Regions from separate parts of the Streptomyces sp. NPDC034103 genome, predicted to be linked through region 2. Evidence: riboswitches for the same ligand, from Rfam matches in the RefSeq annotation. Region 2 holds a riboswitch; each other region holds the start of a gene.

Region 1 (3,786 bases), on a different contig from region 2:
CCTCAGGGCGCCCGCGTTCGCCGACAGCGAGGTCGAGCGGCTGGTCACCAACCGGCTCGACGAGATCCCGCACGAGCTCGCCAACCCCTCCCGGCGGGCCGCCAAGGAGCTGTCCAGGACCCTGTTCCCGGCGGACCTGCGCATGTCGCGCCCGCGCCAGGGCACCGAGGACACCGTCCGCGCCATCGACTCCGCGGCCGTACGCGCCTTCTACGAGAAGCACGTCCGCCCCGCCACCGGCACCGTCGTGGTCGTCGGCGACCTCACCGGCATCGACCTCGACGCGCTGCTCGGTGACACCCTCGGTTCCTGGACCGGCTCCTCGGCCGAGGCGCGGCCGGTGCCGCCGATCACCGCCGACGACACCGGCCGGGTCGTCATCGTGGACCGCCCCGGCGCCGTCCAGACGCAGCTGCTGATCGGCCGGATCGGCGCCGACCGGCACGACCGCGTGTGGCCCGCCCAGGTGCTCGGCACGTACTGCCTCGGCGGCACCCTCACCTCCCGCCTGGACCGCGTCCTGCGCGAGGAGAAGGGCTACACCTACGGCGTGCGCTCCTTCGGGCAGGTCCTCCGCTCCGCCCCGGACGGCACGGGCGCCGCGATGCTCGCCATCAGCGGCTCCGTCGACACCCCGAACACCGGTCCCGCCCTGGAGGACCTGTGGACGGTGCTGCGCACCCTCGCCGCGGAAGGTCTCACCGACGCCGAGCGGGACGTCGCCGTGCAGAACCTCGTCGGGGTGGCCCCGCTGAAGTACGAGACCGCGGCGGCCGTCGCGAGCACGCTGGCCGACCAGGTCGAGCAGCACCTGCCCGACGACTACCAGGCCACCCTGTACCGGCAGCTCGCCGCCACCGGCACCGTCGAGGCCACCGCGGCCGCCGTGAACGCCTTCCCGGTGGACCGTCTGGTGACGATCCTGGTCGGCGACGCGTCCGCCATCAGGCAGCCCGTGGAGGCCCTCGGCATCGGTGAAGTCACCGTCGTCACGGCCGAGTAGGGGCACGCGCGCGTGGGAGCCCTGGTGACTTGAGTGTCACCAGGGCTCCTTAATGTCCGAATTGAAGGTCAGTCGCCTGTTTGCCCTGTGGGATGCGCTACAAAAGCCGTGATCCGTTTGGGGATTGAAAGTGGCCCCGTTTAGCGTCTTCCCGGCTGTCCGTCAGGCACTGCGCCGCGCCCGCGGCACCGGACAGCCATCGCCGAGTCCCCGTACGGCGCGAGCCAGGGGAGCCGGGGACCCATCCGTAGTCCCTGGGGTGAATCGGACGCCCGCGCGTGCCGCGAGGGGGTCCGTAGGAGACCTTCCTGCTCCGAACCCGTCAGCTAACCCGGTAGGCGAGAGGGAAGGAAAGGACCAGCCACTACATGGCGTTCACGCGCGCCACCGGGAAGCACCGTCGTCCCAGCAGGATGAAGCGCACCACCGCCCACGCGGCGGGGATCGCGGCCCTCACCACGACCGGTGTCATCGGCACCCTCGCCGCCCCGGCCCTCGCCGCGGAGCCCGCGGCCGAGCAGACCGGACTCACCCCGGTCATCACCCTCGGCGACTCGGTCGCCGCCCAGATCGACGCCCAGGCCGAGGCCCAGGAGCAGGCAGCCGTCGAGGCCGCCCAGCAGAAGGCCGAGGAGGAGGCACGCCGGCAGGCCGCCGCCAAGGCCAAGAAGGAGCGCGAGGCCAAGGAGCGCGCCGCCCGCGCGGCCGCCGAACGCAAGCGCCTGAACACCTTCGTCAGCCCGATCGCCGGCTCCTACATCTCCACCGGCTACAAGGCCGGCGGCGCGGTGTGGTCCTCCGGCAGCCACACCGGCGTGGACTTCCACGCCGCCAGCGGCACCTCCGTGGTCGCGGTCGGCTCCGGCACGGTCGTCGAGGCCGGCTGGGGCGGGTCCTACGGCAACAACGTCGTGATCAAGATGCACGACGGCACGTACACCCAGTACGGCCACCTGTCGTCCATCGGCGTCTCGGTGGGCCAGACGGTCACCCCGGGCCAGCAGATAGGCCTGTCCGGCGCGACCGGCAACGTCACGGGGCCGCACCTGCACTTCGAGGCCCGCATGACGGCGGAGTACGGCTCGGACATCGACCCCGTCGCCTACCTCCGTTCGCACGGTGTGAACGTCTGACGACGGACGCGAGACCTCTTCGGAACCCCGGCCCACCGGCCGGGGTTTCGTCGTTTCCGCCGCGCCGCTGTCCAAAAAATATCCATGGATTCCGGCCCGCCATCGGAAATTCCCGCTCTTTGCAATAGAGTCACTGAACACACGTCAATCGTCGACGTTTCACGGGGATTAAAGCGGAGGTCGGTCATGCGTATTCCGGCGCACTCGGTATGCACCGCGATCAGGGACGACATCGTCGCCGGTGTCTACGAGCGCGGCAGCCGGCTCACCGAGGAACTCCTCGCGCGCCGCTACGGCGTCTCCCGCGTCCCCGTCCGGGAGGCCCTGCGCACGCTGGAGGCCGAGGGGTTCGTGGTGACCCGGCGGCACGCGGGCGCGTGCGTGGCCGAACCGACCGAGCAGGAGGCGGCCGACCTGCTGGAGATGCGGATGCTCCTGGAGCCGCTCGGCGCCTCGCGGGCCGCCCAGCGGCGCACCGAGGCGCATCTGAAGGTGCTGCGTGGCCTGGTCAGGCTGGGGCAGGAGCGGGCCAGGCGGGGCAACAGCGATGACCTGCGGTCCCTGGGCGGCTGGTTCCACGAGACGCTCGCCCAGGCCTCCGGCAGCCCGGCGCTGGCCTCGGTGCTGACCCAGTTGCGCCACAAGATCTCCTGGATGTACGCGGTGGACGCGCCGGCCGACCCCGTCGAGTCCTGGGCGGAGCACGGCGCGATCGTCGACGCGGTGGGCCGCGGGGACGGGGAACGCGCGCGTGCGGTCACCGCGCTGCACACGGAGCGTTCGACGGCCGCCCACCGCCTCAGGTTCGGCTCCGCGGGAGACCGGCCCGAGCGTGTGAGGAACTCGCAACATCCCGTAAACACGCCGAGCCTGCGGCATTAACAAGAGGGCCGTATACAAAGGGGCAGTAATTCACGGGGGCCTATTTATGCTGCCTGCGCACGTGAATTCACCGAGTGCGTGCGGAGAAAAGAAAGGGCCCGTCCGATAATTCGGACGAGCCCTTCGGTCATGCCGTGATCAGACGGTCTCGGGGAGTTCCTCGAGACCCTCCGAGACCAGCTTCGCCAGCCGGTCGAGGGCGGCGTCCGCGCCCTCGGCGTCGGAGGCGAGCACGATCTCCTCGCCGCCCTGGGCGCCGAGGCCCAGAACCGCCAGCATGGAGGCCGCGTTGACGGGGTTGCCGTCGGCCTTGGCGATCGTCACGGGGATGCCGGAGGCCGTGGCGGCCCGGACGAAGATGGAAGCGGGGCGGGCGTGGAGGCCCTCGGCCCAGCCGACGTTGACGCGGCGCTCAGCCATGTGATGCTGCCCTTCGGTGTTCAGGGTTGTCTAGACCAGTTTCCCACAACGTGAAGCGTCTCCGGAGCGGACCTTCGTCCCGTCCGGGGTGAGTCGTCGGACCGCGGCCTCGGCCCGACGTCCGTCCCTCTCGCGATCCTGCCGCGTTCTCCACAGACTGCCTCGCGCCGTTGTCGTACGCGAGCCGTAACCTGGGGCCCATGCAGAGCTCGCCGGACCGGCACGAGTACCCCGCGCACTGGGAAGCCGACGTGGTGCTGCGCGACGGCGGCACCGCGCGCGTCCGCCCCATCACCGTTGATGACGCCGAGCGCCTGGTCAGCTTCTACGAGCAGGTCTCCGACGAGT
Region 2 (3,786 bases):
GTCGTCGCCGACGAGCTGGACCTTGTCACCGAGCTGGTCGGTGATGGTCTTCCAGCCCTCCCAGTCGTCCTCGAACAGCGGGTCCTCGATGGAGACGAGCGGGTACGCCGCGACGAGCTCGGCGTAGTACTCCGTCATCTCGGCGGCGGAGCGGTCCTTGCCCTCGAAGGAGTAGACGCCGTCCTTGTAGAACTCGGAGGCGGCGACGTCGAGCGCGAGGGCGATCTGCTCGCCGGGGGTGTAACCGGCCTCGTTGATGGCCTCGAGGATGAGGTCGAGGGCCTCGCGGTTGGAGCCGAGGTTCGGGGCGAAGCCGCCCTCGTCGCCGAGGCCGGTGGACAGGCCCTTGTTCTTCAGGACCTTCTTGAGGGTGTGGTAGACCTCGGTGCCCCAGCGCAGCGCCTCGGAGAAGGACTCCGCGCCGATCGGGGCGATCATGAACTCCTGGATGTCCACGTTGGAGTCGGCGTGCGAGCCGCCGTTCAGGATGTTCATCATCGGAACGGGCAGCAGGTGCGCGTTCGGGCCGCCCAGGTAGCGGAAGAGCGGGAGGTCGCTGGCCTCGGAGGCGGCGTGGGCGACGGCGAGGGAGACGCCGAGGATGGCGTTGGCGCCGAGCGAGCCCTTGTTGTCGGTGGCGTCCAGGTCGAACATCGCCTGGTCGATCAGGCGCTGCTCGGTGGCGTCGTAGCCGACCAGCTCCGGGCCGATCTGCTCGATGACCGCGAGGACGGCCTTCTCGACACCCTTGCCCTGGTAGCGGTTCGGGTCACCGTCGCGCAGCTCGATGGCCTCGAAGGCGCCCGTGGAGGCGCCGGAGGGGACGGCGGCACGACCGGTGCTGCCGTCGTCGAGGCCGACCTCGACCTCGACCGTGGGGTTGCCTCGGGAGTCCAGGATTTCCCGGGCTACGACGACGTCGATGGACGGCACGAGCATCTCCTTCTTGGGATGTGACACGGTCCGCCGGGACCGCGGTGGGTTCTGCGAGACCGAGCCTAACCGCCTCCGGGCGATCGGCCACCGCGTGGACCGCCCCGTGGACAGAACCGAGAGTAAATTGTTTCTGAACCGAACAAACTGACAGCGGCGTCCCGGCGGCCACACATGAAAGAAACCCCGCCCCGGTGCGTACGGGGGAACACGCACCGGAGCGGGGAGCCCGTGGGGACGGGGGGCCCTCACGAGGCCCTCGGCATGAGGACCGCGCACGTGAGGGCGCTGTGGTTCGGCCGGGACGCGGCTGTGTCCCTCTTACTTGAGGTGCAGCTGCTGGCCCGGGTAGATGAAGTCGGCGTCGCTGACGATGTCCTTGTTCAGCTTGAACACCTTCTGCCAGCCGCCCTTGACGTCGTGCTCCGCGGCGATGGAGCTGAGGGTGTCACCCGTGACGACCTTGTACTCGCCGTCGCCCTTCTTGACCTTCTTGCCGGTCGGGGTGGTGACGGTCTTCTTCGCGGCCGGACGCTCGGAGGAGCGGGAGGCCTGCTGCTCGGAGGAACGCGTGCCGGTGCTGGTGCTGTCGCTGCCGCTGTTGCTGCCGCTGTCGTTCGAGGACGAGCTGGAGCCGCCACCGGTGTAGCCGGCGCCGGACAGGCCCACGCCACAGCTCGGCCAGGCACCCTTGCCCTGGCTCGCGAGGACCTTCTCGGCGATCTCGATCTGCTGCGCCTTGGAGGCCTGGTCGGCGGTGGAGGCGTACGCCGTGCCGCCGTACGCGGCCCAGGTGGAGGCGGAGAACTGCAGGCCGCCGTAGTAACCGTTGCCGGTGTTGATGGACCAGTTGCCGCCCGACTCGCACTGGGCGACGGCGTCCCACTCGGAGGCGGTGGCGGCGGAGGCGTTGCCGGCCGCCATCAGCGGAGCGGCGATGGCGACACCGGTGACGCCGGCGAGCGCGGCGGCGCGGGTGGCCTTGGACGGACGACGGTGCTTGCCCTTGGCGGAAAACAGCATGGTGGATCCCCTCACCGACGCCTGCGAGGTGAGCTGTCGGGTTCGGGCCGGTTGAGTTGCCCGGCCGCACACCTCGCCTCTCGGCGCGCTGCGCGGCTCCACCCCAAGCCGGTTCCGGCGGCCTCTCGGCCATGAGACCCCGTGAGGCCTCAACTTCCGGACCCGGCACTTACCTTGGGTCCCCCGCTCCTGCCTACGGCGCTTGACGCGACGACTGTTCCCGTACGGCCGCTGGCAGGATTCGGCGTTGCGGCAGCCGGGGCTCGCGGTGACGAGCGGTGTTGACCGTAGACACGGAACCCGGGGGATTTCAAAGACGATCAGGGCTTCTGAGACTCATCCCACACTTTCACCAAGCCGGACATTTACGGCTAATTGGGGACGCGAACTCGCGGTTTCTGCTGGGGATTTCGCCCTATTCGCTACCGAGAGCAAGGGTCTGACCGGGCTCGATCGCGCTCGGGTCGGCACCGATGACCTGCTCGTTCGCGGCGTAGAGCCGGCGCCATCCACCGTCGAGCTCAAGGGAGTCGGCGATGGAGGCGAGCGTGTCGCCGGTCCGGACGGTGTACGAGCCCTCGTCGGCGCTCGCACCCCGGTGCCGGCCGGTGCCCTCGGAGGGGGCGACGAGGGCGCCGGTGTCCACCAGGTTCGAAGAACCGCCCTCTCGCCAGGAGTTGTCCGATTCGTCACTCTCGGTCGGCGCGGCGGACGAGCCGTCGGAGGACGGCGCACCACCCGAAGCGGGGCCGGAGTTGTCCGGCTTGGCGGACTTGTCCGCATCGGCGCCGGGCGACGGGGAGGCGCTGCCGGACGAGTCCTCCGTGTCGGCCGATTCCGACGAGTCGGATGAGTCGGATGAGTTGGACAGACCCGCCGATCCGGATGATTCGGATGATTCGGGCTGACCGGACGCGTCGGAGGCGCTGGAGGAGTCGCCGGAGTCGTCGCTCGCCGATGCCGACGGCGAACCGCCGGCGACGCCGGTGTCGACATCGGCCGAGCCCGAGTCCTCGCTGAGCCCGTGCAGCAGACCGCAGGTGCCCCAGACGCCGACACCCTGGTCCGCGAGGACCTTCTCGGCGACGGCTATCTGCTGGTTGCGGCTGGCGAGGTCGGGACTCGTGGCGTAGTCGAGGCCTCCGTACTTCTCCCAGTTCCTCTGGGAGAGGTCGAGCCCGCCGTAGTGGCCGTCGCCGTCGTTCGCGCTCCAGGAGCCGCCGGTCTCGCACTGGGCGACCTGGTCCCAGGTGTTCCCGTCCGCCGCGCTCGCCGCGCCCGCACCGAGCAGCGGGATCGCGATGGCGGAGCCGGTCACTCCGGCCGCGACGAGAAGTGCCGGAGCCTGACGGGGGCGACGGTGACGACCGTTCCCGGTGAGCATGGGGTGCCCTTTCGCGAGACGACAGTGCGGGCGCGGCGGGTGGATCGGGTCGCCGCGTTGATGCGAGAACGTATCGGCAGACGATCACTTGTCACAAGTTAATGCCGCACAGATCACGTGAAGATCACAGACTTGAGGGTGTGTCATGTTTGCGTCGGCCGACGCAAGGACCGCGGGGCAGGGGTGAGTTGCCCGCCGGCCTACCGAACGGGCGTGAACTCGACGGGCAGTGTGCGCAGTCCACGCATGATGAGACCCCCACGCCATCTCAGATCGGCCGGATCCACCGCGAGTCGGAGGTCCGGGAGCCGGGTGAGGAGCGTGGCCAGCGCGGTCTGGCCCTCGAGGCGGGCGAGCGGGGCGCCGAGGCAGTAGTGGATGCCGTGGCCGTACCCGAGGTGCTGGTTGTCCCGCCGGGAGAGGTCGAGGACGTCGGGGTCGGCGAA
Region 3 (3,786 bases), on a different contig from region 2:
CGGCGCAGCGCGCCGAGGACGTCGGCGGTGTGGTCGTACACGGCCCGGGTGAGCCCGGCGATGTCCAGGTCCGCCCACGCGGCCGGCTTGGTCTGGTGCGCCGGATCGGCCCAGGTGTCGGAGTAGTGGAAGTCGACCCAGATGCCGATACCGGCCCGGCGCAGGCGGCGGGCCAGCGGCAGCACACGTGCCTTGGTGTTGTAGCCGTCGGCGGGGTTCACCCAGACCTTCAGCCGGGCATGGGTGACGCCGGCGCGGGCGAGGAGACGGACCGGGTCCTCGCGGCGGCCGTCGGCCGTGCGGTACACGGCGCCGTGGTCCTCGTTCTTGGGCAGCGAGGAGATGTCCATGGCGCGTACCTCCAGGCGCCGGCGCCCACTTGAGGTGTCGGCGGCCGCGGGCGTGGCCCCCAGCACGGGCACGGCCAGCGCGGCGGCTCCGGCGGCTCCGGCGGCGGTGAGAACACTGCGTCTGCGCATCTCTCGGGTCCCTTCGGCGGGCGGTCACGGAAAGATCGGCGCCGGATGAGCCTGTGAGCGTGCACAGTCGAGGCCGTCGCTGATGTTCTGAGCTCCAAGTAAGTAACCTCACAACCTCTGTGCTGACAAGAGGTTGCACCGTCTTCGTTCTGTGCACGATCACAGTTACATCAGCACAGTGACAGGAGTGCATCGGCAGGCGGAACCGGAGCGGCGGTCAACGCATGTGAAGGCTGCGCCCGTCCGGTTCGCGTCGAGTCGGCAGGGGTTTCCATCCGTATTCTCTGATCATGGCCGCACCCACCGCATATTCACTCATCGCCACTGACCTGGACGGGACCCTGCTCCGGGGCGACGACACGCTCTCCGACCGGTCGCTCGCCGCGCTCGCCCGGGTGGCGGAGGCCGGGGCCCGGCATCTGGTGGTGACCGGCCGTCCGGCCCCGAGGGTGCGGCCGCTCCTCGACGACCTGGGCAGCACGGGGCTCGCGGTGTGCGGGCAGGGCGCGCAGGTCTACGACGCCGGCGCGGACCGTCTGCTCTGGTCGGTCACCCTGGACCGGGAGTTGGCCGAGACCGCGCTCGGCAAGATCGAGGCCGAGGTCGGGCAGGTGTACGCCGCCGTCGACCAGGACGGGGTGCACGGGCTCACCCTCATCGAGCCCGGCTATCTGATGCCGCACCCGACCCTGCCCGCCGTGCGGGTGGCGCGCCGCGACGACCTGTGGTGCGAGCCGATCAGCAAGGTGCTGCTGCGCCATCCGTCGCTGTCCGACGACGAGTTGGCGGCGACTGCGCGCACCGTCGTCGGTTCCCTCGCGACCGTGACGATGTCGGGCCCCGGCACCGTCGAACTCCAGCCATGCGGCGTCACCAAGGCGACGGGCCTGGCGATGGCCGCCGGACACCTCGGCCTCGGTCCCGAACAGACCGTCGCCTTCGGGGACATGCCCAACGACATCCCCATGTTCGACTGGGCGGCCCACGGGGTCGCGATGGCCAACGCCCACCCCGAACTCAAGGCCGTGGCCGACGAGGTGACCTTGTCGAACGAGGACGACGGCATCGCCGTCGTCCTCGAAAGACTCTTCCCCGCCGCGTTCTAGTAAGCGCCCCACACGTTGTCGATCGACCCGTACCGCTGCGCCGCGTAGTTGCAGGCGGCGGTGATGTTGGCGACCGGGTCGTAGGGGTCCCACGAGGTGTTCGCGACGTGGTACGCCTGGAACGTCGGGTCGATGACCTGGAGCAGGCCCTTGGACGGGGTGCCCGCGGCGGCGTTGGAGTCCCAGTTGTTGATGGCGTACGGGTTGCCCGAGGACTCGCGGATGATGTTGCGGTAGATGCCGTTGTAGCTGCCGGGGATGCCGTTCTGGGCCATGACCTGCAGCGAGGCGCGGATCCAGCCGTCGAGGGTGTTGGAGTAGCCGAGCGAGGTCGCGGTGGACACCGTCGGGGTGGCCGCGGAGGCGCTGGTGGCGCCGACGAGCGGAAGGGCGAGCAGGGCTATGCCGGTACCGGCGATGGCGAGCTTGCGGGGCAGACGCATGACGAAGTTCCTCTCCGGCGCCTACGAGGTGAGCTGTCGGGTTCGGGCGGGAGCTGCCCGGTCATGCCGGAGAAGGCACGACTACACCCCGAGCCGTACCGGATCGCCCTGAGACGTCCGGATTCGGCGACTTACCTGGGTCCCCCGCTCCTGCCGTACGTGTTTCGTTGAGTGAGCGGAATCGGGCGGCGGCAGGATTAGGCGTCCGCCCGGGCCCGGAACGTATGCGAGAGCACATGTCCGGAACAAGTACCGAATTCACAGATCACACTTGTTGACCTTGGTGTGCGGTTTGTCGCCCGCGGAATTCCAAGGGAGTCGGGTGTGCGGACGTGAGTCAACTCACTGGCGAGCGCAAGCACGGCATATCGGGCAATGATGCCCAACTGGCAGTTATCCGGCGGCCCGTGGGGTTCGCTTCTGCCACGCCCGACGGAGGACCACCTCGCCGCCCTCCGCGCAGATCACCTCGTCCGACGTCAGGGAGCGCGTCCCGTCGCAGGTGATCTCCGAGCGGGTTCGGACGGCGGCGGTGTCCCACGCGTGAGGCGTCCTCAGGCGTTGCCTTCGACGAGCCCGAGCGGTCTCGGCCGCTGGGCGTGGATGTCCCCGCCGTGCTGGACGAACCCCGCCCCGAGCCGCCCACCGTCAGGACCCGCCGCGTCGATCGCGCCGTAGTCCGCACGGACACGGTCGTGCCGCCAGTGATCGTCCCGGGTCCGGCGGGCCAGCCAGGGGTGGACCGATGGCTCGTACCGCTCGTACCGCTCCAGCCGCTCCAGCCGGTCGAGCCACAGGCCCCGTCAGGCCGGGCTCGGGTGCCGGGGGTCCGGCGGGTGGGCGGCGTACGGATGCGCGGGCTCATCGGGATGCGCGGGCTCATCGGGGTGACCTCGGTGGACGGGGTGCGTAGTGCGGCGCAGCCACGGGGCGCCGCCCTCGCGGCCGGGCCCGCAGCCACCGTGATCGCGCCGTTGACGCCGAAGCGGGCATGCGTTCGGTGACCGGCACGAGGTGGACCAGGGGGGCCGTACGCGGCGGAGACGGACGCGGCCGGCCCTGCACGTCGCCGACCCCGTGGCTCACAGCAGCATGCGCATGTCACCCAGGCGGGGGCGGCCCGCATGTCCAGGAACGAGAACCGTTCCCCGTACCTCCAGGTCGGAGGGGGTGGGCAGAGCCTCGGGGCCGGCCGAAGCGGCCCGCCGGCGGGCTCCACATCGACGGCCGTGCGCGACGGGCTCTGCCGCTTTCGTCCAAGTGTGCAGATAACCGGTCTTTTCAGGTGATCAGAAACATACCGGTCGTGGTCCCATACCGCCCGTGCTGCTCGGGTGGGTGGCATCGGTGATCGAAAGGTGACCGGATACGCTGACTTGAGTGATGGCAGCGACCTATCGACAAACCGCGTAATCGCCAGTAGACACCAGCAGACAGGAGACCCCTCGTGACCGTCGTCGGGCCGTTCGGGCTGAGCGTGCGGGACCAGGCTCTGGAAGCCGATGTCCAGGCCGGGTTGGCGGCCGTCGAGGAGGGTTTGCTCGAAGCCACCAAGAGCGAGGTCCCCTTCATCACGGAGGCCGCGCAGCATCTCGTCCGGGCGGGCGGAAAGCGCTTCCGCCCGTTGCTGGTGATGCTCGCCGCCCAGTTCGGCGACCGCTACGCCCCCGGAATCGTGCCGTCGGCCGTGGTGGTGGAGCTGACCCACCTGGCGACGCTGTACCACGACGACGTGATGGACGAGGCGGCCGTACGGCG
Region 4 (3,786 bases), on a different contig from region 2:
GCCCAACCCGGACCGCTTCCCCGGAGGCCTGAAGCCGCTGGCCGACCAGGTGCACGCGCTCGGCATGCAGTTCGGGATCTGGGTCGAGCCGGAGATGGTCAACGCGGACAGCGATCTGTACCGGGCGCACCCGGACTGGGTCCAGTACCAGCCGGGACGAAAGCGGACGGAATTCCGCAATCAGCTCGTACTGAACCTGGCGCGCGAGGACGTCCAGGAGTACCTGTTCGGCCGGCTCGACGCCCTCCTGGCCGGCGCCCCGATCGACTACGTGAAGTGGGACTTCAACCGCAGCTTCACCGACGCCGGCTGGCCCGGCGAGCCGTATCCGCAGCGGCTCTGGGTCGACCACGTGCACGCCTTCTACGCCCTGCTGGACCGGCTCAGGGCGGCCCACCCGGACGTCGCCTTCGAGTCCTGCTCGGGCGGCGGCGGCCGGATCGACCTCGGTGTGCTGAGCCGGACCGACCAGGTGTGGACCTCCGACAACACCGATCCGCTGGACCGGCTCGCCATCCAGCACGGCTTCAGCCAGATCCACCCCGCGCGCGTGATGGCCGCCTGGGTGACCGACAGCCCGAACGCCATGCTCAACGGCCGGGTCAGCTCGCTGCGGTTCCGGTTCGTCAGTGCCATGGCCGGGGTGCTCGGCGTGGGCGGCGACCTCACCCGGTGGACCGAGGAGGAGCTCGCCGAGGCCCGTGAGTGGGTGGAGCTCTACAAGGAGATCCGGCCCCTGGTGCAGCGCGGCGACCAGTACCGGCTGCGGCCGCCGCGGGGCGGGCTGAGCGCCGTGCAGTACGTCCTCGGGGACGAGACCGTGGTCCTCGCCTCGCTCCAGGCGCAGAGCTACGGCGAGCCGGTGCCGGCGCTGCGGCTGCGGGGGCTCGATCCGGCGGCGTCGTACGAATGCCTTGAAACGGGCGAAATCCACAGAGGGGCTGTATTGCTGCATCACGGACTTCGCGTCGGCTTGCGGGGCGATTTGGATGCGACAGTTCTTCGGTTGCGCCGCATCTGAGCCTTCTGTCCGAATTGGCGCCTTCATTCGTGTTGCGATGCGTTCATTCCAACTCGCTCTGGAATAGCGGGACCTGTGAATCGGGCACGTGAGGAGCGTCATACCCGTGACGGTGCGTCGCCCGTCATGTTCACGTAATCTCCATGTTTTTCCTGGGGTTTGGAGGGGTGGAGGCGGACGTAATTCACGCACGGTGACCGGTAATTCCCACAGGGGATCACGAGGAACGCATTCACCTGGAACCTCTTACTTGTCCCTTTGCGTCCTGCTCGCTTACGTTCGCCATCCATCCGGACGGACGCCCAATCCTGCCGCCGCCCGGAGTCCCCACTACTCACCCGTGAACGGCAGGAGCGGGGGACCCACAGGTACAACTGCCTGTTCCGGTCTCCGGAACGGCTAGGGGTTAAGCCGCACCTCGGTGCGGCCGGGCATCTCCAGCTCGCACCCGACAGCTCACCTCGTAGGCGCCGGAGAGGAATTCGCCATGCCCGCGAAGGGTAAGCACCGCCGTCCGAAGGCCCAGCGCCTGACCCGCTCGATCGCCGTCGCCGGTACCGGCGGAGCGGCACTCGCCCTCCCGCTGATGGGTGCCGCGGGTGCCCACGCGGCCCCCTCACAGTCCGCTGCGCAAAAGGCCGTCCAGTCCCTTCCGGCCGCCGAGAAGACGGCTGTCGACAAGGTGGCGGAGAAGAAGAGCGCCGCGAACACCGCGACCGTGCGCACCTATTCGGTGCGGGCCGGTGACTATCTTTCGAAGATCGCCGACGAGCAGAACGTCAGCGGCGGCTGGCAGAAGCTCTACTCCGACAACCGCGAAATCGTCGGCTCCGACCCGTCGCTGATCCACCCCGGTCTGAAGCTGACCCTCGGCAAGAAGGCCGCGGCGAGCACGGAGAAGTCGGCGGACACGTCCACGAGCACCCGGAAGTCCTCGTCCTCCGCGTCCGGTTCGTCCTCGAAGGCCTCCTCGAAGTCGAGCACGACGGCCGCCACCCAGAGCAGCGAGTCGACCGGCGCGAGCAGCAGCGCCGGCGGCTTCACGCTCCCGGTCGCCGGTGCCACCGTCGGCACGCCGTACCGCATGGCCGGCAGCATGTGGTCCAGCGGGTACCACACCGGCGTCGACTTCGTCGTCCCGACCGGTACCTCGCTCAAGGCCGTCGGCGCCGGCACGGTCGTCTCCGCCGGCTGGGGCGGCGCGTACGGCAACCAGGTCGTCATCAAGCTCGCCGACGGCTACTACGCCCAGTACGCCCACCTGTCCTCGCTCTCGGTCTCGTCCGGCCAGACCGTCTCCGCGGGCCAGCAGGTCGGACTCTCCGGCGCGACCGGCAACGTCACCGGTCCGCACCTGCACTTCGAGATCCGCACCACCCCGGACTACGGCTCGGACGTGGACCCGGTCGCCTACCTCCGCGCGAAGGGCGTCTCCGTCGGCTGACCCCCACTCCACGTGCCACCGAAGGCCGGACCCCGATCCCCGGGTCCGGCCTTCGGTGTTGCCGTGGGTGCGTTCGTGACCGCGGCGTTGCGTTCCTGTGGCGCGGGTGCCCGGGGCATCGACAGGAAGGGGTGGGTGAGGGCAGGGTGATCCTCGCCGCCGAGCAAGCGCTTTCTATCCTCGCTCGCCGATACGCGCATCTCGGGGGCACCGCTTCCCCCGAGCGTCCAGGGGCGCCGCAAGGTGGCCGACCGGCCCTTTCACAGAGGAGCAGTATGACGACCACCCGTAGAGCCTTCGGCGCGCTCGCCGCCGGTGCCGCGCTCGCCGCCCTCGGCCCCGCCGGGAACGCCGCCGCCGGGCCCCGCCACCGTCGCCTGATCGCCCACGACGACTTCCGTCACGGCCTTCGCCAGTGGGCCGTGGAGCTGGAGAAGGGCGGCACCGTCACCGCCTCCCGCGGCGCCCTGGAGGTCGAGGTACCGGCCGGCGCGACGATCTGGTTCAGGAAGCGGCTCGAAGGGCCCTACGTCATCGAGTACACGGCCACGCCCGTGTCCGAGGGCGGCGTCAACGACCGGGTCTCCGACCTCAACAACTTCTGGAACGCGGTCGACGTCCGTTCCCCCGCGGACCTCTTCGCCACTCAGCGAGGCGGGGCGCTGGCCGAGTACGACCACCTCCGGACGTACTACGTCGGCTACGGCGCCAACACCAACACCACGACCCGGCTGCGGCGCTACGTCGGTGAGGCCGGCGTCCGTCCGCTGATCTACGACTACACGGAGCCGCTGCTCGTGCCGAACGAGCCCCACCGGGTCCGGATCGTCTCCGACGGCTCCACCCAGCGGTGGTGGAACAACGGGCGCCTCGTCTTCGACCACACCGACCCGGAGCCGTACACGAGCGGGCACTTCGCCTTCCGGACGACGTGGAGCCACTTCCGCCTGCACGACTTCCGGGTATGGCGGCTGAGCCCTCAACGCCAGTGATCGGAGGCCTATTCCAGGCTTGGGGAACACTTTAGGAGTGGCTTATCTCACCGCCCGTCAATCCCGCCTTACGGTCGCGTAGGTCACATTCGAAGGGGAATCATGGGCCGACGTGGCAGACGATTCGAAGAGTGACAGCAGAGCAGTGATCGGGTCGTACGTTGCGGTGGGGGACAGCTTCACCGAGGGCGTCGGCGACCCCGGCCCCGACGGGGCGTTCGTCGGCTGGGCGGACCGCTTCGCGGTGCTCCTGGCGGACCGGCGGCCCGAGGGCGCGTTCACGTACGCCAACCTCGCGGTACGCGGGAAGCTCCTCGACCAGATCGTCG

Evidence for each region. A riboswitch is a leader RNA that binds a small molecule or an ion and turns the genes downstream of it on or off. The one in region 2 is predicted to bind cyclic di-AMP.
Region 1: it holds a riboswitch for cyclic di-AMP, as region 2 does, so the genes downstream of both, ACZ56U_RS02685 (M23 family metallopeptidase) here and ACZ56U_RS16785 (transglycosylase family protein) in region 2, are expected to answer to the same signal.
Region 3: it holds a riboswitch for cyclic di-AMP, as region 2 does, so the genes downstream of both, ACZ56U_RS33370 (transglycosylase SLT domain-containing protein) here and ACZ56U_RS16785 (transglycosylase family protein) in region 2, are expected to answer to the same signal.
Region 4: it holds a riboswitch for cyclic di-AMP, as region 2 does, so the genes downstream of both, ACZ56U_RS19555 (M23 family metallopeptidase) here and ACZ56U_RS16785 (transglycosylase family protein) in region 2, are expected to answer to the same signal.

Annotation. Positions count from the first base shown of each region.
Region 1 covers NZ_JBVISS010000001.1:610,308-614,093, reverse strand. The annotation lists gene ACZ56U_RS02690 (M16 family metallopeptidase) at 1-1,003, shown strand, start outside; cyclic di-AMP (ydaO/yuaA leader) riboswitch at 1,194-1,359, shown strand; gene ACZ56U_RS02685 (M23 family metallopeptidase) at 1,372-2,136, shown strand; gene ACZ56U_RS02680 (GntR family transcriptional regulator) at 2,323-3,018, shown strand; gene ACZ56U_RS02675 (HPr family phosphocarrier protein) at 3,157-3,438, opposite strand; gene ACZ56U_RS02670 (bifunctional acetate--CoA ligase family protein/GNAT family N-acetyltransferase) at 3,639-3,786, shown strand, end outside.
Region 2 covers NZ_JBVISS010000007.1:96,618-100,403, forward strand. The annotation lists gene eno (phosphopyruvate hydratase) at 1-933, opposite strand, end outside; gene ACZ56U_RS16785 (transglycosylase family protein) at 1,255-1,956, opposite strand; cyclic di-AMP (ydaO/yuaA leader) riboswitch at 1,960-2,167, opposite strand; gene ACZ56U_RS16790 (transglycosylase family protein) at 2,372-3,340, opposite strand; gene ACZ56U_RS16795 (cytochrome P450 family protein) at 3,541-3,786, opposite strand, start outside.
Region 3 covers NZ_JBVISS010000017.1:147,530-151,315, forward strand. The annotation lists gene ACZ56U_RS33360 (glycosyl hydrolase 53 family protein) at 1-479, opposite strand, end outside; gene ACZ56U_RS33365 (HAD family hydrolase) at 770-1,585, shown strand; gene ACZ56U_RS33370 (transglycosylase SLT domain-containing protein) at 1,582-2,028, opposite strand; cyclic di-AMP (ydaO/yuaA leader) riboswitch at 2,032-2,216, opposite strand; gene ACZ56U_RS33375 (polyprenyl synthetase family protein) at 3,476-3,786, shown strand, end outside.
Region 4 covers NZ_JBVISS010000008.1:229,005-232,790, reverse strand. The annotation lists gene ACZ56U_RS19560 (alpha-galactosidase) at 1-1,021, shown strand, start outside; cyclic di-AMP (ydaO/yuaA leader) riboswitch at 1,347-1,506, shown strand; gene ACZ56U_RS19555 (M23 family metallopeptidase) at 1,509-2,465, shown strand; gene ACZ56U_RS19550 (DUF6250 domain-containing protein) at 2,741-3,457, shown strand; gene ACZ56U_RS19545 (SGNH/GDSL hydrolase family protein) at 3,603-3,786, shown strand, end outside.